DNA from 3 places in the Rhizobium sp. PP-F2F-G48 genome. Region 2 is predicted to be linked to each of the others. Evidence: riboswitches for the same ligand, from Rfam matches in the RefSeq annotation. Region 2 holds a riboswitch; each other region holds the start of a gene.
The links. Region 2 has a riboswitch for cobalamin ahead of cobU (bifunctional adenosylcobinamide kinase/adenosylcobinamide-phosphate guanylyltransferase). Riboswitches for the same ligand answer to the same signal wherever they lie in the genome.

Region 1 (6,117 bases), 210 kb from region 2:
GCACATGAAGATCGTCGAGGGGCCGACCACCAGCCAGGGCAATTTCGTCTCGTCGGTGCCGATGCACATGGCCTCGGTCTGGGCGAATTACGATCTGCCCGAAGACACCTTCGCGCACGGCCTCGGCGTCGGTGCTGGCGCGCGCTTCATCGGCTCGAGCTTCGGCAACGACACGAACACGAGGAAAAATGCATCGCGGGTCCTCTTCGATGCGGCCGTGCATTACGATTTCGCTGCCATCGACAAGAAATACGAGGGCCTGAAACTGCAGGTCAACGCCACCAATCTCTTCGATCGGCGCGATGCCGTCTGCTCGGCCGGCTTCTGCTATCGCGATCAGGGCCGCACCGTGATCGGCTCGCTGAAATACAGCTGGTAGGCCCGGATGATCGAGACCCCTCCCTCCTCGACGAACGAAGCCTTCCGGCCACCGGGATTGAAATCCGTGTTCACCGGCGAACATGCCTGGTGCGGTGAAAAGATGATGCTGTCGCGGGATCTGGAGGGCGCGCTGCCCCTCGCCGGGTTCTTTTCCTCGTCGGTCTTCACCGAGGCGCTCGATCGCTACGCGAACACCCACGGCGGCAGCGACCGCCGGGCGGTGACCTCCATGTGGTCGCTCTATTACTTCGCCGCGTTGACGATCCCCTTTATCGTCGCCCGCCGCGCCGATCACGTCCTGCCGGTCGATCTTGCCAGCATGACCATCGCGCTCGCCGAAGACGGCCTGCCCCGCGCCTTCGGCCTGGAGACCGAGGGAGACTGGAGCGACGACGATACGGGCGACGGACCCGATGGCTACGTCGTGCCCCTCGTCCACCGTCATCTCGCCGCTGTGATTGCCGCCTTGAAAACCTCCGCCGGTTTGGCACCGAAGCTCGCCTGGAACAATGCGGCCGTCTATATCGACTACGCGTTCAACGCGACGGCCCCGACGGGCGGCGGCGATGCCTGGGCCTCCCGTCCCTTGTTCGAGCAGCCGGTGCTGGCCGACGGCACCGCGAACCCCTTTCGCGGCTGTCTCCGGCACGAGCCCGCAGGCGAAACGACCGTCTGTCGTCGCAAGGTCTGTTGCCTGCGCTATCTGCTTCCCGGCATTCCGAGCTGTGGCGCGCTCTGCGCCCTGCCGAGCCAGCGCGGCGAGCTTGCGCAACAAGGACACTGACCCCCGATGCACCCGCTCCGCTTCTCCGCCGTTTTCGTCTGTCTCGTCTCGCTTTTCGGCATCCTTTCGTCCGGCCCGGCCTCCGCAACGACCTATCCGCTGACGGTCACGGACTCGATCGGCCGCTCGGTCACGATCAAGGAGAAGCCGAAGGCTATCCTGCTCGGCAGCGGCTTCAACCTCGTCGCCCTCTCGCTCATCCATCCCGATCCGGTCAGCCTGCTGGCCGGCTGGTCCGGCGACATGAAGGGCGACAATCCGGACATCTATGCCGCCTTCGAGAAGCGTTTTCCCGACATCGCCAAGCTCCCGACCATCGGTGACGGCACCGGTGACGGCCTGTCCTTCGAGACCATGCTGTCGCTGAAGGCCGATCTTGCGATCCTGGCGAACTGGCAGGCCGATACGGAGCTCGGCAAGCGCGCCATCGACTATCTGGAGAGCACCGGCGTCCCCGTCATCGTTGTCGATTTCAACAGCGACGCCCTGAAGAATACCCCCTCCGCCATGCGCCTCCTCGGTGCCGTGCTCGACCGGGAAGCGCAGGCGGAGGATTTTGCGATGTTCTACGAGACCCGCCTGCAGCGCATCCGGGACCGGGTTGCACAGGCAACGGCACCGGGCCCGACGGTGCTGATGGATGCCTTCCCCAATCCGGACAAATGCTGCTACGCCTATGGCACAGGCGGGCTCGGCGCCTTCATCGGTCTCACCGGCAGCCAAAACATCGCCGATGGCAACCTGCCCGCCCAGGGCGGCATCGTCAGCACGGAATATCTGATCGCCGCCGATCCCGAGGTCTACATCGCCACAGGGTCCCCCGGCGGCACCTACAGCACGTTTTCGATCGGCCCGGGCGTGACCGACGACGAAGCCCGCAGGACGCTGAAGCAGGTCGTCACGGCCCCCATCCTCTCCAACCTCAAGGGCGTGCGCGACGGGCGGGTCCACGGCCTCTGGAATTTCTTCAATGCGGTGCCGCTCAACATCCTGGCGGCCGAGGCGTTCGCCTGCTGGCTACGGCCGGAGCTTTTCGCAGATCTCGACCCCGCAGCGACGCTGGCAGACATCAACGCCCGGTTCGCCGCCGTTCCGTTCGAGGGCGCCTACTGGATCAGCCTCAAGGAGTGAGACGCGAAGAACCACGCGTGACAACGCCGGCGCGGAGCGATCCGGCCGGCGTTGTTCTTGAGCAGAAAAGTCGATGGCTCAGGCAGCTTTCGCCTTGTCCATGGCGCTGGCATTAACGGCCTTCGACAGCTTCGTCAGATCGGCGTCGGTCTTTTCTTCCTGCTTCAGCGTCTCGTCCAGCAGCTTCACGGCTTCGTCGAGGCCCAGGAGGCCGGCCCATGTCTTCAGCGTGCCGTAGCGCGCAATTTCATAATGCTCGACGGCCTGTGCCGTGGCGAGCAAGCCTGCATCAACGGCCGGCGAACCCTTGAATTCCTCAAGGACTTCCTCGCCTTCCTCGATGATGCCTTCGATGGCGGCACAGGTCTTGCCGGTGGCGCGCTTGCCGAAGATTTCGAAAACCTGCTGCAGGCGTTCGATCTGGCCTTCGGTTTCTTCACGGTGCTTTTCGAAAGCGGCCTTCAATTCCGGGCTCTGTGCGCCGCGGGCCATCTTCGGAAGCGTCTTCACGATCTTGCGCTCGGCGTAATAGACGTCCTTGAGCATGTCGTGGAACAGATCTTCGAGTGCTTTCCCAGCCATTGTTCATTCCTTTCGTGGGTCCGCGCACGAAGTCTCGCCGCGGTGGTTCAAAGGTGTTTGTGCGGTTGAGGAACTAGACGATCCGTCCTTTGTTCCCGTTTTGATTCGCCCGCTCCGCTTTGACCCCGGCGCCCTCGTTCCTATATGAAAGGGCATGGGGAGGACGTTGATGCTTTGGATATTGCTCGCTGCTGCAAGCCTGCTGATCGTCGGGCTTGCGGTCTGGGAGCCGCGGTTTCGCAAGCTGGCGGAGCCCGTTCTCTCCGTGCTCGTCGCGGTCGGCCTCATCAGCGCCTTCGTCGTCTGGTGGACCGACGACAATGCGAAAACGCGCGAGCCCCTGTCGCCGGTCACGGCGGATCGCCCTGTCGCAACGATCGGGGAAAACCAAATCCGACTGGAAAACCTTCAGTTCGAAAAGAGCACACCGGCGAGCAGCTATGTCGTGACCGGAACAGTGCACAACGACAGCACGGCTTTCCTCGACTATTTCACCCTCGACGTGACGCTGGACGATTGCCCTGCCGGCACGTGCCGGACGATCGGCCGCGACGACGCGCTGATCATCGCCCGCATACCGCCCGGTCAATCCGCGGCGCTTCGCACCTCGCTCGTTTTCCCCGCCCCGCGCGCAGGCCCGCCGGAAGCGCCGCGCTGGACCACGGCGATCGTGAAAATCCAGTCGTCGCCCGCCGGTCCGTGACGGACCCGATCGCGAGAAGATGCGTCTCTTGAGGGTCTCGACAGTCAGCGCCGGATGACGGAAACTCGGCAAAACCGTCCCGCCGCTCCAGGATCACGCGCATGACCCAACAGACCACCGCCGACGATCGCGACCTCGTCATCACCCGCCACATCGCCGCATCGCCGAATGCCCTGTTCCGATGCTGGACGGAGCCTGCCCTGATCCGGCAGTGGTTCGTCCCCAGGCCCTGGACGATCGCGTCGGCCGAGATCGATCTGCGCGTCGGCGGTGCGAACCTTATCGTCATGCAGAGCCCCGAGGGTGAGGAAATGCCCAATCGCGGCGTCTATCTCGAGATCGTCCCGGATCGGAAGATCGTCTTCACCGACGCCTATATCCAGGCATGGACGCCTTCGGAAAAGCCCTTCATGACCGGCATCATCACCTTCGAGCCGGAGAACGGCGGGACGTGCTACACGGCCCGTGTCCGGCACTGGACGAAGACCGACCGGGACGCGCACGAGCAGATGGGCTTTCACGAAGGCTGGGGCCAGTGTGCCGATCAACTCGCCGCTCTCGCCGCGACGCTGTAAGGCGCGGCACCAGCACAGGAGCCGCCGGCACAGGAGCCGCCAGCACGAGGGTCGCGAGCACGGGGCCGATTGACACACGCCCTGCACGCGTCATAGTGACCCTTATCAAGAGGTTCTCCGGATGACACACCATCCGGGGAGTAAATGGGAACGTGACGGGTGGACCCAGTGCGGCACCTTCATCACGGCCGACCCCGCGACTGTAGAGCGGTCAGGGTCTTTCATGCCGGGCGACCGGTAGAAGCCACTGCGGAAACGAGGCAACTCCGATCTGCGGGAAGGCGAGAAAGACCCGACGATGCCAGCCGGCATCAGACGCCGCGAGCCAGGACACCTGCCGCTTGATGTCGGGCATTTCGCCCAAATGAGTGGGACATGTCCCACGCTGCCATCACGGAGGTTGTCATGGCTGTTACCAACGCATCCGGCGTTTCGCTTTCCCTCAATGACCGCATGATTGCGGGTTTCCTGTCCTTGTTCATCGGAGCGTTTCTCGTGTTTGGAGCGGGGCTCGCCAATTCGTCCGTGCTGCACGACACGGCCCACGACGTCCGCCACTCGTTCGGCTTCCCCTGCCACTAAGGCTCGGGAGTCTTCGATCGCGCGCCTGGTCGTGACCTCGCCTTTGTGGCAAGTGAGGCGTGCATCCGTGCGCGCCGTCGAGCGTCAAGGCAGACGCGCGTCCAATGATCGGCTGCGCGCAGTGGAGGCATGCCGGATCGGCATCGCTTCCCCGCGCCCGCGTCGCTTCGTGGAACCGCGCCGAGCCTAGACGTCAGACCTCCCGCAGAGTCTCAACAAGGATCCAAGAGCAGACCGCAAGGTGCTGCTTAAAAAGGACTATCCATGATCGTCAAAACACTGCTGGCCGCCATCTGCGCCGGCCTTATTGCGGGCAGCTTCATGACAACCGCCCAGGAGCTTCGCGTCGTCCCGCTCATACTGGAAGCGGAAACCTACGAGACTGCGCCCCTACCGGGAGCGCCGGAAGCCGAGGGGACCCCGGCGGCACACGAGCACTCGTCGCGCGCCGGCGGCTCGCTCTTCCCTTCCCTTGCATCCGCGCTCCAGCTCGTCACGCCGGCCTATGCGCATGAAAGCGCGGGCCAGGAGGCAGGGCACGCGGATGGCGGCATCATGTTCGGCTTGAGCCGCTTCTCCGGCACGCTGATCGCCAATTTGGTCACGGGTGCAGGTTTCGGCCTCCTTCTCGCCGGCCTCGGCCTGGTGACGAGCACACCGCCAACCATGCGGAACGGCCTTGTCTGGGGCGCGCTCGGCTGGCTGTCGGTTCACATGCTGCCGGCCCTCGGCCTCCCGCCGGAACTTCCGGGCTTTCCGGCAGGCGATCTCGGCGATCGCCAGATCTGGTGGCTCATAGCTACGGTGCTCTCGGCGCTTGGGCTCGGTCTCATCGCGCTGCGAAAGGAGATCTGGGCAAAGGCGGCCGGTCTGGGACTTCTCGCACTGCCCCACCTCTATGGCGCGCCACAGCCCGGCGACCTCGCAAGCCCTGTTCCCGCCGTTCTCGGCGCGGAGTTCGCGGTGGCCGCGCTTGCGACCACGCTGGCCTTCTGGCTCGTGCTGGGAACCGTATCCGGCGCCATCAACGATCGTTTTCTGAAAACGGCATGACGGCGACGGGCGCGTCAGGTCGGGTCGCCGCGATCCGGCCTACAGCCAGCCGCCTTCAAACCCCGCGCGCTTCAGCCCGCGCCGGATCGGCACCGACTGGCGCAAGAGGTTCCAGAACAATCCGGTCCTGTGATTCTCGATCATCATCAGGAGAATACCCTGATCGAGCCCGATCCGCCGCGTGTTCATCCAGCCCTCGGCCGTGCGGGCGGGAACGCTCGGATTGAAGCTGCCGATGAAGCCATCCTCTTCGACCACGCCCGGATAGGCATCGAGAATATGCCGCGTTCCGGCAAGGGCCGCGGCCTCATCGAAGGGCAGGCAGG
Region 2 (6,117 bases):
GATCTGGTAGCCGCGCGCCGGCTGGATGCCGATCAGCACGCCGCCGAGACGGGCGAGCGGCAGCGCGAAACGGTCGCCATCTGCGTAAGGGTCGCGCGACGGATCGCCCCAGCGTGCGGTGACCTCCGCTTGAATCCGTTCGGGAAGCGTTGCGAAGAACGCATTGTAATCGTTGAACGACAGCGTTTCGCGGATGTCGCGCCCGTCGCGTGCGGCATTGGTCGGGCCGGCCATCAGATGCCGGATCAGCGCATCGCCATCGGCAGGCACATCGCGCACCGGATAGCCGGCCGCAGCCATCGCGCGCAGCACCTCGACCGTTCCGGCGGGGGTATCCAGCCCGACGCCGTTTCCGAGCCGTCCGTCCCGGTTCGGGTAATTGGCGAGCACGATGGCGACGTTTCGTCCGGACGGCGGCGTGTGGTGCAGGCGCGCCCAGTTCGCCGCAAGTTTCGCGACGAAGGCCACCCTGTCGGCCAGGGGCGCGTGGCCGACGATGTTCGTCTCGACCGCCTCGTCATAGATCGCGGCCGCCTTGAACGAGACGGCGCGGGAGAGGATGCGCCCGTCCACCTCGGGCAGCGCGACGTTCATCGCGAGATCGCGCGCCATCAGGCCTTGCGACGAGGCCTCCCAGGCCTGCCGCGTCGAGGCGGAGAACAGCACCTGGATGACCGGCGCGCCGCCGGCATCGAGCACGGTGCCTTTGTGATCGGCGCCCGGCGCGGACACCGCAAAGCTGGTGGCGTTGAGGACGACATCGGGCTTGAACCGCGCGAAGATCGCCTCGACGGTGCCGACCGAGAGCTTGTCCTTCAGGCTGGAGACGAAGACCGGCAGCGCCCGCATGCCCTCGGCGGCGAGCGCCTCGACCAGGGCAGCGACTGGCCGGGTCTCGCCGGACTGGACGAGCGCGCGATAGAAGCAGAGCGCCACGATCGGCTGCTCGCCCCCGTGCGCGCGCGCCCAGTCGTCCGCGCCGATGATGCCTTCGTCCGGCGACCAGAGGCCTGCCCGCAGCAAAGGCGTTGCCGCGGCCGGCCGCTCGCGCGCATCGATGACGGCTTCGGCGTAGGCCAGAAGCCGCTGCATGTTCTCCGGCCCGCCTTCGGTGAAATAGGCAAGCATCTCCGCCCGGTCCTCGGCCGACACGGTGGAATAGGCGTCGAGCGCCGGATCCGGCTTGTCGTAACCCGGGAGGACGGCGATTTTTGCGCGATGGGTGACGGCCGTGGCGTGGAGGGCCTCCAGCACATATTGGAAATAGGAGGCGCCGCCGAGCGCCCGCACGACGATCAGCTTCGCATGCCGCGCCGTGCGCTCGACGTAGGTATCGACCGACATCGGATGTTTCAGCGACAGGAGGCTCGCCGCCCGGACCGTCCGCCCGCTGGACGCGGCTTTGCAGGCCGCGGCGACGGAGGAAAGCTCCGTATCGGCCGCGGACAGAAACAGGATCTCGCCCGGCGTCTGCCCGAGGTCGATGGCCTCGTCCCCGTCCGAGATCGTGCCTTTCTGCGCAAGAAGAAGATGCATCCGCCGCCGGTCCCGCCTGCTATGTCGCTGCCGCGACGATGGCCGTGCGGACGGCCGCCTCGTCCAGATGATCGAGCCCGATGACGACGAGGCGCGTGCGCCGCGCTTCGCCGGCCGCCCAGGCACGGTCGAAATAGGGGTCGATCCGCGTTCCCACGGCCTGGATCAGGAGGCGCATCGGCTTGCCGGGAACATCGGCAAAACCTTTCAGCCGCAGCACATCGTGTGCGGCGACGACCTCCTTCAGCTTGGCCACGAAGCCGGTGGGATCGGCGATGGGGCCGAGCTCGACGACGAAGCTCGAAAACTCGTCATGATCGTGCGCCTCGCCGGCCGCGTGCTCCATCTCGTGATGGGACTTACGATTGGCGATGTCGTCTTCGGTGCCGACGCCGAGGCCGAGCAGCACGGAGGCCGGCACGGCGCCATTGGCGGCCTCGATCATCCTCGGCTTGCGCGTGGTGCGCGCGGCGACCTCGCGGCGGACGGTTTCGAGCCCGGCGGCATCGAGCAGGTCCGTCTTGTTGAGAACGATGAGATCGGCTGCGGTCAGCTGGTCCTCGAACAGTTCCTCGATCGGGCTCTCATGGTCGAGATTGTCGTCTTCGGCGCGCGCGGCATCCACCCTGTCGTGATCGTCGGCAAAACGCCCGGCGGCGACGGCCGCGCTGTCCACCACCGTGATCACGCCGTCCACCGTCACCTGCGTGCGGATATCGGGCCAGTTGAATGCGGCGATCAGCGGCTGCGGCAAAGCGAGACCCGATGTCTCGATGACGATATGATCCGGGCGGCCCTCACGCTCCAGAAGGCGCGTCATGGTGGGGATGAAATCGTCGGCAACGGTGCAGCAGATGCAGCCATTGGTGAGCTCGATGATATCGTCCTCGCGGCAGGCCTCGGCCCCGCAGCCCTTCAGGACGTCGCCATCGACGCCGAGATCGCCGAACTCGTTGATGATCAGCGCGATCCGCCGGCCGTCAGCGTTTTCCAGAATGTTGCGGATCATCGTCGTCTTGCCCGCACCCAGAAATCCGGTGATGACGGTTGCGGGGATCTTGGCGCCCGATGGTTTCCGGTCGCCGGCTTTGGAAGCCGGATGAGAATCTGTCATGGATCAGCCTTTCATCTTGAGCGGCAATCCTGCCGCCACGAAATAGACGTCGCGCGCTTCGGCCGCGACCTGTTGGTGGAGCCGGCCGGCATGATCGCGGAAGTCGCGCGCCATGCGGTTGTCGGGGACGATCCCGAGGCCCACCTCGTTGGAAACGAAAATGACGCAGGCGCGGAGCGCGGGAAGGCTCGCGACCAGGCGCGCCGTTTCCGCGGCGACATCGCGCTCTTCCAGCATGAGATTGGTAACCCACAGCGTCAGGCAATCGACCAGCACGACGCAGCCGACCGCATCGATGGCCGCGAGCTGGCCGACGAGATCGACCGGTTCCTCATGCGTCGTCCAGAGATCGCCGCGCGACGTCCGGTGCGTGTCGATCCGCGTGCGCATCTCGTCGTCGAAGGCGCGGCCGGTGGCGATGTAATGCCGGACCAGACCGGTTTCCGCGGCCAGGCGCTCGGCAAAGTTCGACTTGCCGGAGCGTGCGCCACCGAGCACGAGCGTGGTACCGTGAAGGGGAGATGTCATGATCGCGCCGCTATCCCGCTGATATGATACGGAAAACGCGCGGGCGATCCGCCGCTGCTGCGTGCAGCAGCCGGGCCAAGATTGTATGGGCCAAGATCGCATGCGTAAAAATCGCCGGCCCGGATGACCCGGTGGGCGAGCGTTTCGTGTGCCACGACAACCTCCGTGCTGGCGCTGGAACGCTGCATCATGAGGACGCGGCGCGGTGTGGCTGGCAGGTCTCCTGGCTCACGGCGTCACGCAGGGCAAAGGCCCTGAGAACGGGTTCGCCTCGCCTTCCCGAAACAGTGTGCCCGGCGTCTGACGGCCGGATCGATGTCGAAGAGGTGGACGATTCGTAGATAAGGAGGCGTCCGACCCCGGTTGCTCGCATCGCTGCTTCAGTGGCTTTTCCGGCCGCACCCTCTGAGCGACGCCAGCCGCACCACGCGGCATGATCCGTCGTCCATCGGACGAGACCGGATGGCGAACCCTGACCGTTCTACAGTCGCGGGGTCGGCTGCGATGAGGATGCCCTGTCTGGGTCCATCCCTTCGCATTCCCATTTACTCCCGAACGACATGCGCCGCACGGGAACCATCCATCGCTCAAGATTAGGCCCGTCGCTGGATCAAGTCAATCATCCGCGCTATGTCCGGCACTTCGACCGACCCGAAGCTCAGTGCGTTCACGACTGTTGAGCGCCCGACGAGATCGCGCCTGAAATGTTTGACGTCCTGAAATCGCTGACCCTTGCCCGCGTGAAGCGCATGGCGCTGAAATCCGTGAGTTTTTCGGAGTGGCGCATCTTCGCCCGCCGCAGCGAGATCGGGCTGCTCGTCGCCGGCATCGTCGTCGGCCTCACCTCGGGGCTCGCGGTCATCGCCATGAGCTTCGTCTCGCTGCAGCTTCACAAGCTGATCTTCGGGATTTCCGACTATGAGCGCGTCAGTTCGGCCGACCTCAAGGGCGAGATCGCGGTGCTCATGGCGCCGATCGTCGGCGGGCTGCTGCTCGGCCTCCTGATGATGGGCCTTTCGCTCTGGCGCAAGAAGGCGATGGTCGACCCGATCGAGGCCAATGCCCTGCATGGCGGGCGCATGTCGCTGACCGACAGCATCGTGGTCGCGGTGCAGAACCTCGTCTCCAACGGCTTCGGGGCATCCGTGGGTCTGGAAGCCGGATACACGCAGCTCGCCTCCGGGCTCGCCTCCAAGATCGGCGTGAACCTGAAACTGCGGCGCAACGATCTGCGCACGCTGCTCGGCTGCGGTGCGGCTGGCGCCATCGCTGCGGCCTTCAATGCGCCGCTCACCGGCGCCTTCTATGCTTTCGAGCTGATCATCGGCTCCTACACCATCGCCTCCCTCACCCCGGTCGTCGTTTCCGCGCTCGTCGCCAATCTGGTCACGCGCCTGCTCTGGGGCGACGAATTCACCATCGATATCGGCGCTTTCGGCGATGTCGTGCCCGGCGACTACGTGCCGGCCATTCTTCTCGGCGCCCTGTCGGCCGGCGTCGCCATCCTCATCATGAAAGGCGTGTCGCTGACCGAAGAGGTGGCGCGCAAGAGCGCCATCCCCGCCCCCATCCGCCCTGCCATCGGCGGCACGGTGGTCGGCCTGCTCGCGACGATCTCGCCGCAGGTGCTCTCGGGCGGTCATGGCGCGCTGCATCTCAACCTCGCGCAGACGACGCCGATCGCCATGCTCGTCGGCCTCTTCCTGCTGAAATCCGTGGCGACCGCGGTTTCCATCGGCTCGGGCTTTCGCGGCGGGCTGTTCTTCGCCTCGCTGTTCATGGGCGCGCTTCTCGGCAAGGTCTTTGCCGACCTCGTGCCGTATGTCTTCGGCGACACCACGCTGACGCCCGTCATCTATGCCGTCGTCGGCATGAGCTCGCTTGCGGTCGCCATCATCGGCGGACCGCTGACCATGACTTTCCTCGCGCTGGAGATCACCGGCGACTTTCCGATCACCGCGCTGGTGCTGGCCGCCGTCATCACGTCGTCGCTGGTGGTGCGCACCACGTTTGGCTACTCCTTTGCCACCTGGCGCTTCCATCTGCGCGGCGAGAGCATTCGCAGCGCGCACGACGTCGGCTGGATCCGCAACCTCACGGTCGGCCGGCTGATGCGCCCCGATGTCCGCACCATCAACGCCAAGGCGACGCTGGACGAGTTGAAGGCCGAATTTCCGCTCGGCTCGGCCCAGCGCGCCATCGTCGTCGACGACACCAACCGCTATGGCGGCGTCATCCTCATTCCCGAGGTCTATGCGAGCCCGGTGGAAAAGGACGCCACCGGCAAGGGCATCGAAGACTATATCAAGCTGTCGAACGATTTTCTGCAGCCGAACATGAATGCCCGGCAGGCCGCCGCCCTGTTCGACAAGACCGAAAGCGACGCGCTTGCCGTCTGCAACAACCTGATCGAGCGCCGCGTCGTCGGCGTGCTGACGGAGAGCTACACGTTGCGCCGCTACAGCGAGGAACTGGACCGCCGCCGCCGCGAGGCATCGGGAGAATTCTAGTGCACCGTCAACGGCAAGAGAGGTAACTCTTTACCGACGCATTAAACCGTCGAGCCAGCGGGGATCGAGCACGGCTTCCAGCTCTGCCGCGACGGCATCGAGCGCGGCATCCACGGACCCGCGATAGTCGAAGGCCTCCGCCTCGATGCCGAAGCTGCGCAGCAAGGCCGCGCGATAGGCATCGCTGGCAAACAGACCATGCAGATAGGTGCCCATGACGCGGCCATCCGGCGACAGCGCGCCGTCCGGCCGGCCGTCGATCGTCACCGGAGGACGCGCGCAGTCCGGCCCGGTCGTCTGGCCGAGATGGATCTCGTAGCCGTCGAGCGCCACGTCATATTCGGTGGAACGGGCGCCGCTGTTGCGGACCACTTTTTCGCGGGCCATCTCGGTCTCCACATCGAGCAGACCGAGACCGTCGATGGCGGC
Region 3 (6,117 bases), on a different contig from region 2:
TCTGGGGCGCCTATCATCTGGCGCGGCCGGGCAACCCGATCGAGCAGGCCAACCACTTTCTCGACTATGCCGAGCCCGCGGCCGACGAGCTGATGGTGCTCGACATCGAGGGCATCGATCCGGAAAACTTCATGTCGCTCGCCGACGGCGAGATCTTCGCGCAGCACATCAAGACCCGCACCGGGCGCTATCCGATGCTCTACACCAACCACACGACCGCCCGCCATATCGCCGAAAACCGGGCGCTCTACCCGATCCTCTCGCGCCTGCCGCTCTGGTATGCGCGCTACAAGCCGGGCATTCGCGATGTCTTTCCGATGGGCAACTGGGACAGCTACGCGCTGTGGCAGTTCTCCTCCGGCGCCAATTGCAACAAGCGCCGCTGCCCCTATCGCATCGGCGGAACCCTGCCGGACATCGACGTCAACGTCGCCCCGATGGATGCGGCACGGCTGAAGGTGGAATGGGCCAAGGGCGCGCTGCTGCCGGAGAAACCTTTGCCTTCGGACCCTGCACCAGCTCAGCCGGTGCCCGCCATACCGACGCTCGACCCGCCCGTGGTGACGCTGGTTGCCGCCAACGGCGCACGCCCCGTCTGCATCGGCACGCAGGCAGCGCTTGGCCAGCCAGCGCTCAGCCAGGCAACGCTTGGCCAGGCAGAGCTGGGCGTGGACGGCATGACGACCTCCTCGATCGCCACGCGCGGCCCGCGGATCGCCTCGCGATAGGCGCATTTGCGGCCTCTGGCAGATGGGCGGGCTCGGCCCCGTCCCTATCCCTGCCCCTGTCCGGCCCCTCAAGCCTCGATCTGCACGTCCGTCAGGGGGCGGGAGCAGCAGGCGAGGATATAGCCTTCCTCGACTTCCTCATCGAGAATGCCGCCATTGTGGTTCATCTCCACCTCGCCGGAAATCTTCATGACGCGGCAGGTGCCGCAGAGGCCGCCTTCGCAGGCGGCACCGATGCGAACGCCGGCGGCGCGGGCGGTCTGGAGCACCGTCTGGCCGGGAACGCATTTGGCTTCCTTGCCGGCCATGGTGAAGGTCACGATGGGCGCGACGACCGGCTGGTCGCCGTCCGTCTCGCCGGCCCCCTCGCCCGCACCGGCGCGAACGGCGAGTTCATCGACATTGGGTGCCGCGGCGGGCTGGAAGCTTTCCTCGTGATAGCGCGCCATGTCGAAGCCGGACGCCTGCAGCATCTCGCGCACGCCGCGCATGAACGGCTCCGGGCCGCAGCAGAACACGGTGCGGCTCAGGAAATCGGGCGCGAGCAGCGCCACCTTGGCCGCATCGATGCGGCCGCGCAGGCCGTGCCAGCCATGGCGGGGCTCGTGGCCTTCCACGACGAAGCCGAGCGACAGGTTCGGCATGCCGGGGCTGAGCGTTTCCAGTTCGCGCCGGAAGAGCAGATCGTCCGGGCGGCGGGCGCAGGAGATGAACGCGACGTCGGTCTGCGGCGCGCAATCGGAAAACCAGCGCGTCATCGACATCATCGGCGTGATGCCGGAGCCGGCCGAGACGAAGAGGTATTTTTCGCCGGGATAGCGCACGAAGGAGAAATCGCCGAGCGGGCCGAAGGCTTTCAGCGTCATGCCCGGGCGCAGGTTTTCGAACATCCAGCGCGTGCCGATCGAGGTCGCCTGTGCCTTGACGGTGACGGCGATCGAGAACGGGCGCGACGGGGTCGAGGACAGCGTATAGGTCCGCATCACCGGATCGTCCGCCGTCACCGGGATTTCGAGCGTGACGAACTGGCCCGGCAGATAGCGGAACCAGCCATCGCGATCGGACTTGAACACGAAGGTCATGACATCCGGCGCTTCCGTCGTCACGGCGATGCATTCGAGCAGGTGCTGGCGGTCGTTCCAGGGCTGAAGCTCGTCGAAATGGCGGAATGGCGATGCGGAGGTCCTGCCCTGATCCATGCTCGTCCCCGTCGCTTGACCCTGCTTGTCGCTCATCTCAGGCCACGCGCACGAGCGGCGCGTGGACGCCGTTCAGGCGGTTCTGCATGAACTGGGTGTACCATTCGACGAACTGCATGACGCCGCCTTCGTGCTCGGGCGAGTACGGGCCCGGCTCATAGGCCGGCGAGCGGATGCCGAAGGCGTTTTCCTCGACGATCCGGCGATCCTGGTCGTTGGTCTCGGTCCAGACATGCGTCAGTTCTTCGAGATTGTAGTCGACGCCTTCGACCGCATCCTTGTGCACCAGCCATTTGGTGGTGACCTGCGTCAGCTCCGGCCCGAGCGGCAGCACGCGGAACGTAATGGCGTGGTCGGCCAGCACGTGGTTCCAGGTGCTCGGATAATGGAACATCAAAAGCGTGCCGATATGGCTCTGGGTGACGTCGTCGGAGAGGCGGCGCTTGACGGCGCGGGCGCCGGACATGGTGTAGCTCTCGGCATCCTCGATGAGCGGCATGCGGGCGACGCGGAACTGGCCGGTCGGATCGATGCGGAATTCGCTCGGCAGGCCGGAGGCTTCGCAGCGGCTCCAGTGCTCGGAAATGACCGGATCGTCCTTGGCGCCCTGCACGCCGGTGGCCGAGGGGGCTTCCGGATAGGTGCGGCAAAGCTCCGGGTGATTGCTGGCGCAGTGGTAGCACTCGCGGTTGTTTTCCCAGACGAGCTTCCAGTTGCCCTTTTCCACGATCGTGCTTTCGAATGCGACCTTCGTGTCCTTGAGATTGTGCGGCGCGATGTAGGAGGTGACCATGTCGCGCACGGGCGCAAAGTCCAGCGGCTCGGCGGCCAGGCTGATGAAGATGTAGCCGCCGATGGTTTCGCAGGCGACCGGCTTCAGGCCGTGGGCCGACTTGTCGAAATCCTCGCCCATCTGGCGGGCGAACATCAGCTTGCCGTCCAGCTCATAGGTCCAGTTGTGATAGGGACAGACGAGCTTGGCCGAGGCGCCCTTGGCCTGCGTGCAGACGCGCGAGCCGCGGTGGCGGCAGGCATTGTGCAGCGCATGGATCGCGCCCTGGCGGTCGCGGGTGACGACGACGGGGTAATCGCCGACCTGAACGGTGAAATAGTTGCCGGCCTTGGGGATCTCGCAGTCATGGCCGATGAAGAGCCAGTCCTTGTACCAGATCTCTTCCAGATCGATCTTGTAGAGATCGGGATCCGTATAAAACGCCTGCTCGAGGCTGTGGGTCTCGCGCCGGTTCCGGAGCGTGCGGAGCACTTCGCTGCGAAAATCCATCTTCCCGTTCCTTTAAACGACGGACCCCGCGGCGGGGCCGTATTCAGGGCTGGTCCGCTCGGGCGAGCTTTTCGTGCTCGACCCTCAAGACCCCGCCGCACCAAGACATTCCACATCATCGATCGTCACAGTATGGGCAGTCGCAGTATAAACCGTCTCAGGAGAACAGTCATACTGGCACCAAGACGGGTGTCCGGGCTCAGGGGCCTTGGCCGTGCCGATCTGCCGAGGGGTGCACCCTCAAGACGGATCTGCCGGCTCATGCTCCACCACCGTTGCGGGCGCAGCGCCGGGTTTCGACCGGCTTCCCAGATTGTCCGGATCCTTTGGGAACCGGCGCCTTGAGCCTCTCTATCTAACGCCGCGTCGCCCGATTTCAGAGGCCAAGAAGCGACACGCGATTTGAGAAAGACGACACGCGCAATCGCCGGCTTTTTCCAGGTCTTTGAAAGCCGATCCGTGAAGATAAACAAGGCGATGCGCGAAAACCCGCCAGATGTCGATTGTCCGGTCGTTCGGCAGGCAGCGCGCTGGATGCCCGTTTGCGACATGAACGGGTTCAGGCGTGACATTCCGGACCCGTGCCGCCCCCAAGACGGCATATCAGCGATCACGCAAGCCTCGCGCCATGGCGGGACCGTAAAAGCGATGAAAAGGAAGATCACCGATGCTGGACCAGACCATGGCCAAACTGCGCTACTTCGATGATACCAAGACGCCGCCCGCGGACCAGCGCGGGGGCATCTACACCGATTACCTTCGCACCGGGCGCATCAATCGCGGGACGACGGAGGCGCGCACGGCCAAGCGCTACCTGACGCACCAGCAGGTGGCCGAACGCACGGGGCGCAAGCTGGAAACCGCCGGCACGCTCGCCTACGACCGCATCAACGGCTTCCACGCCTCCATCCGCTTTCCCAAGATGATCTTCCACCGCACGCTCGACGACAGCCCGCACCTCGGCTACTGCCACGTAACGGCGGCGCGGTCCAAGTTCGCGGACTATGACGATGTCCGCTGGTCGTTCTACATGGCCAATTTCTTCTGCGAGATCGGCAAGGACGAGCATTTCTTCGACGACGTCCGCCGGGGATATTCACGCATGTACTTCGCCGTCGCGATGGACCTCGACCGCGAGCAGGGCAAGCTGGTGATCAACCGGACCGTCCGCGATGGCGGCCTTCTCTTCCGCACGCAGGACCCGAAGACGGCGCTGAAGAACGTGCTGATGCTGGGTGCCCGCAACGACGCGCTGCGGACGATCATCCGCGCGCTCTGAGGTTCGACGTCTTTCCGCCTTTTCGGCTTTGCGCTTTTTCGCCCTTGCGCTTTTTCGCCTGTCGTTTCCGCAAAAGCGCTGCACAGTTTGCGCGACATGCTTTAAGACGTCCCCCTCATCGGACGGAAGCGTGAAAGCGGCATGGCAGAGATCATCGACACGACCCTGGACCCGGCGCGGGCGCTGGACCGCGCGGTGGCGGTGCTCGGCCAAGGCCGGCCGATCGCCCTGCCGACCGAGACCGTCTACGGGCTTGCGGCCGATGCGACGCGGGCCGATGCGATCGCCTCGATCTACGAGGTCAAGGGTCGCCCGCGCTTCAACCCGCTGATTTCCCACGTGTCCGACATGGCGATGGCCGAGCGCCATGGCGCGTTCGATCCCGTCTCCCGCCGGCTGGCCGAGGCCTTCTGGCCGGGACCGCTGACGCTGGTCGTCGCGCGGGCGCCCGGCAGTGCCGTGCATGCGCTGGCGACGGCCGGGCTCGATACGCTGGGGCTGCGCATGCCGGCCGGCTTTGCGCGCGAGGTCATCGCAGCCTTCGGCCAGCCACTGGCGGCGCCGAGCGCCAACACGTCGGGGCGCATCAGCCCGACGACGGCCGCACATGTGGCCGACGATCTCGGCGGTGCCATCGACCTCATCCTCGACGCCGGGCCGGCGGGCATCGGGCTCGAATCGACCATCGTCAAGATGGAGAACGGGCAGCTTCGCCTGTTGCGGCCCGGCGGGCTCGAGGCCGACGAGATCGAGGCCGTGGCCGGGCAGCGGCTGCTGCGGCCGGCGGCGGCGGGGGCAGCGATGACGGCGGCAGGGGCCGCCCTGGAAGCGCCCGGCATGCTCGCCTCGCATTATGCGCCCGCAGCCTCGGTTCGGCTGGACGCGACCGAGGTGCGGCCGGGCGAGGCCCTGATCCGCTTCGGCGGCAGGGCGCTTCCGGGCGAAGACAGGGCCGCGCTCGTGCTCGACCTCAGCCCGTCGGGAAGCCTCAGGGAAGCCGCCGCCCATCTCTTTTCCTATATGAAGCAGGCGGACGCGACCGGTGCCCGGACGATCGCCTTTTCCGCCATGCCCGCGGACGGCCTCGGCGAGGCGATTCGCGACCGGCTGGAACGGGCGGCAGCGCCCCGCTGAGACCGAGACCGCGACCGAAACGGACACAATGAAAGCGCCCGACATGACGAACGACCTGACGAACACCGTTCCCTCGCCCGACCTCGTCCAGCGCTTCGTCGATCTCGTCGGCGGCCATGCCGAGGTGGGCGCCGATGTCGAGGATCGCTATCTCGTGGAGACGCGCGGGCTCTATCGCGGCACGACGCCGGCGGTGCTGAAGCCCGGCAGCGTGGCGGAGGTTTCGGCGATCCTGACGCTTGCCAGCGAAACCGGCGTCGCCATCGTGCCGCAGGCGGGCAATACCGGCCATGTCGCCGGGCAGATCCCCCGCACCGGTGCGGCCGACATGCTGCTGTCGCTGGAGCGGATGAACCGCATCCGCGACGTCGATCCGGTCGGCAATGTGATCGTGGCGGATGCCGGCTGCATTCTCGCGGACATCCAGGCGGCGGCCGACCGGGTGGACCGGCTGTTTCCGCTGTCGCTCGGCTCGGAGGGCTCCTGCCGGATCGG

Region 1: it holds a riboswitch for cobalamin, as region 2 does, so the genes downstream of both, C8J36_RS02260 (CbtB-domain containing protein) here and cobU (bifunctional adenosylcobinamide kinase/adenosylcobinamide-phosphate guanylyltransferase) in region 2, are expected to answer to the same signal.
Region 3: it holds a riboswitch for cobalamin, as region 2 does, so the genes downstream of both, C8J36_RS08750 (aromatic ring-hydroxylating dioxygenase subunit alpha) here and cobU (bifunctional adenosylcobinamide kinase/adenosylcobinamide-phosphate guanylyltransferase) in region 2, are expected to answer to the same signal.

Annotation. Positions count from the first base shown of each region.
Region 1 is NZ_SLVH01000001.1:487,387-493,503, reverse strand. Features, by position in the region: gene C8J36_RS02290 (TonB-dependent siderophore receptor) at 1-379, shown strand, start outside; gene fhuF (siderophore-iron reductase FhuF) at 386-1,165, shown strand; gene C8J36_RS02280 (ABC transporter substrate-binding protein) at 1,172-2,296, shown strand; gene C8J36_RS02275 (ferritin-like domain-containing protein) at 2,375-2,878, opposite strand; gene C8J36_RS02270 (hypothetical protein) at 3,048-3,581, shown strand; gene C8J36_RS02265 (SRPBCC family protein) at 3,683-4,156, shown strand; cobalamin riboswitch at 4,250-4,513, shown strand; gene C8J36_RS02260 (CbtB-domain containing protein) at 4,562-4,738, shown strand; gene C8J36_RS02255 (CbtA family protein) at 5,003-5,791, shown strand; gene C8J36_RS02250 (glucoamylase family protein) at 5,831-6,117, opposite strand, start outside.
Region 2 is NZ_SLVH01000001.1:694,040-700,156, reverse strand. Features, by position in the region: gene cobN (cobaltochelatase subunit CobN) at 1-1,536, opposite strand, end outside; gene cobW (cobalamin biosynthesis protein CobW) at 1,556-2,650, opposite strand; gene cobU (bifunctional adenosylcobinamide kinase/adenosylcobinamide-phosphate guanylyltransferase) at 2,654-3,178, opposite strand; cobalamin riboswitch at 3,374-3,774, opposite strand; gene C8J36_RS03165 (chloride channel protein) at 3,928-5,688, shown strand; gene C8J36_RS03160 (cobyric acid synthase) at 5,719-6,117, opposite strand, start outside.
Region 3 is NZ_SLVH01000003.1:175,813-181,929, forward strand. Features, by position in the region: gene C8J36_RS08740 (GH25 family lysozyme) at 1-728, shown strand, start outside; gene C8J36_RS08745 (hybrid-cluster NAD(P)-dependent oxidoreductase) at 797-1,927, opposite strand; gene C8J36_RS08750 (aromatic ring-hydroxylating dioxygenase subunit alpha) at 1,965-3,209, opposite strand; cobalamin riboswitch at 3,376-3,568, opposite strand; gene C8J36_RS08755 (DUF6656 family protein) at 3,892-4,488, shown strand; gene C8J36_RS08760 (L-threonylcarbamoyladenylate synthase) at 4,630-5,622, shown strand; gene C8J36_RS08765 (FAD-binding oxidoreductase) at 5,666-6,117, shown strand, end outside.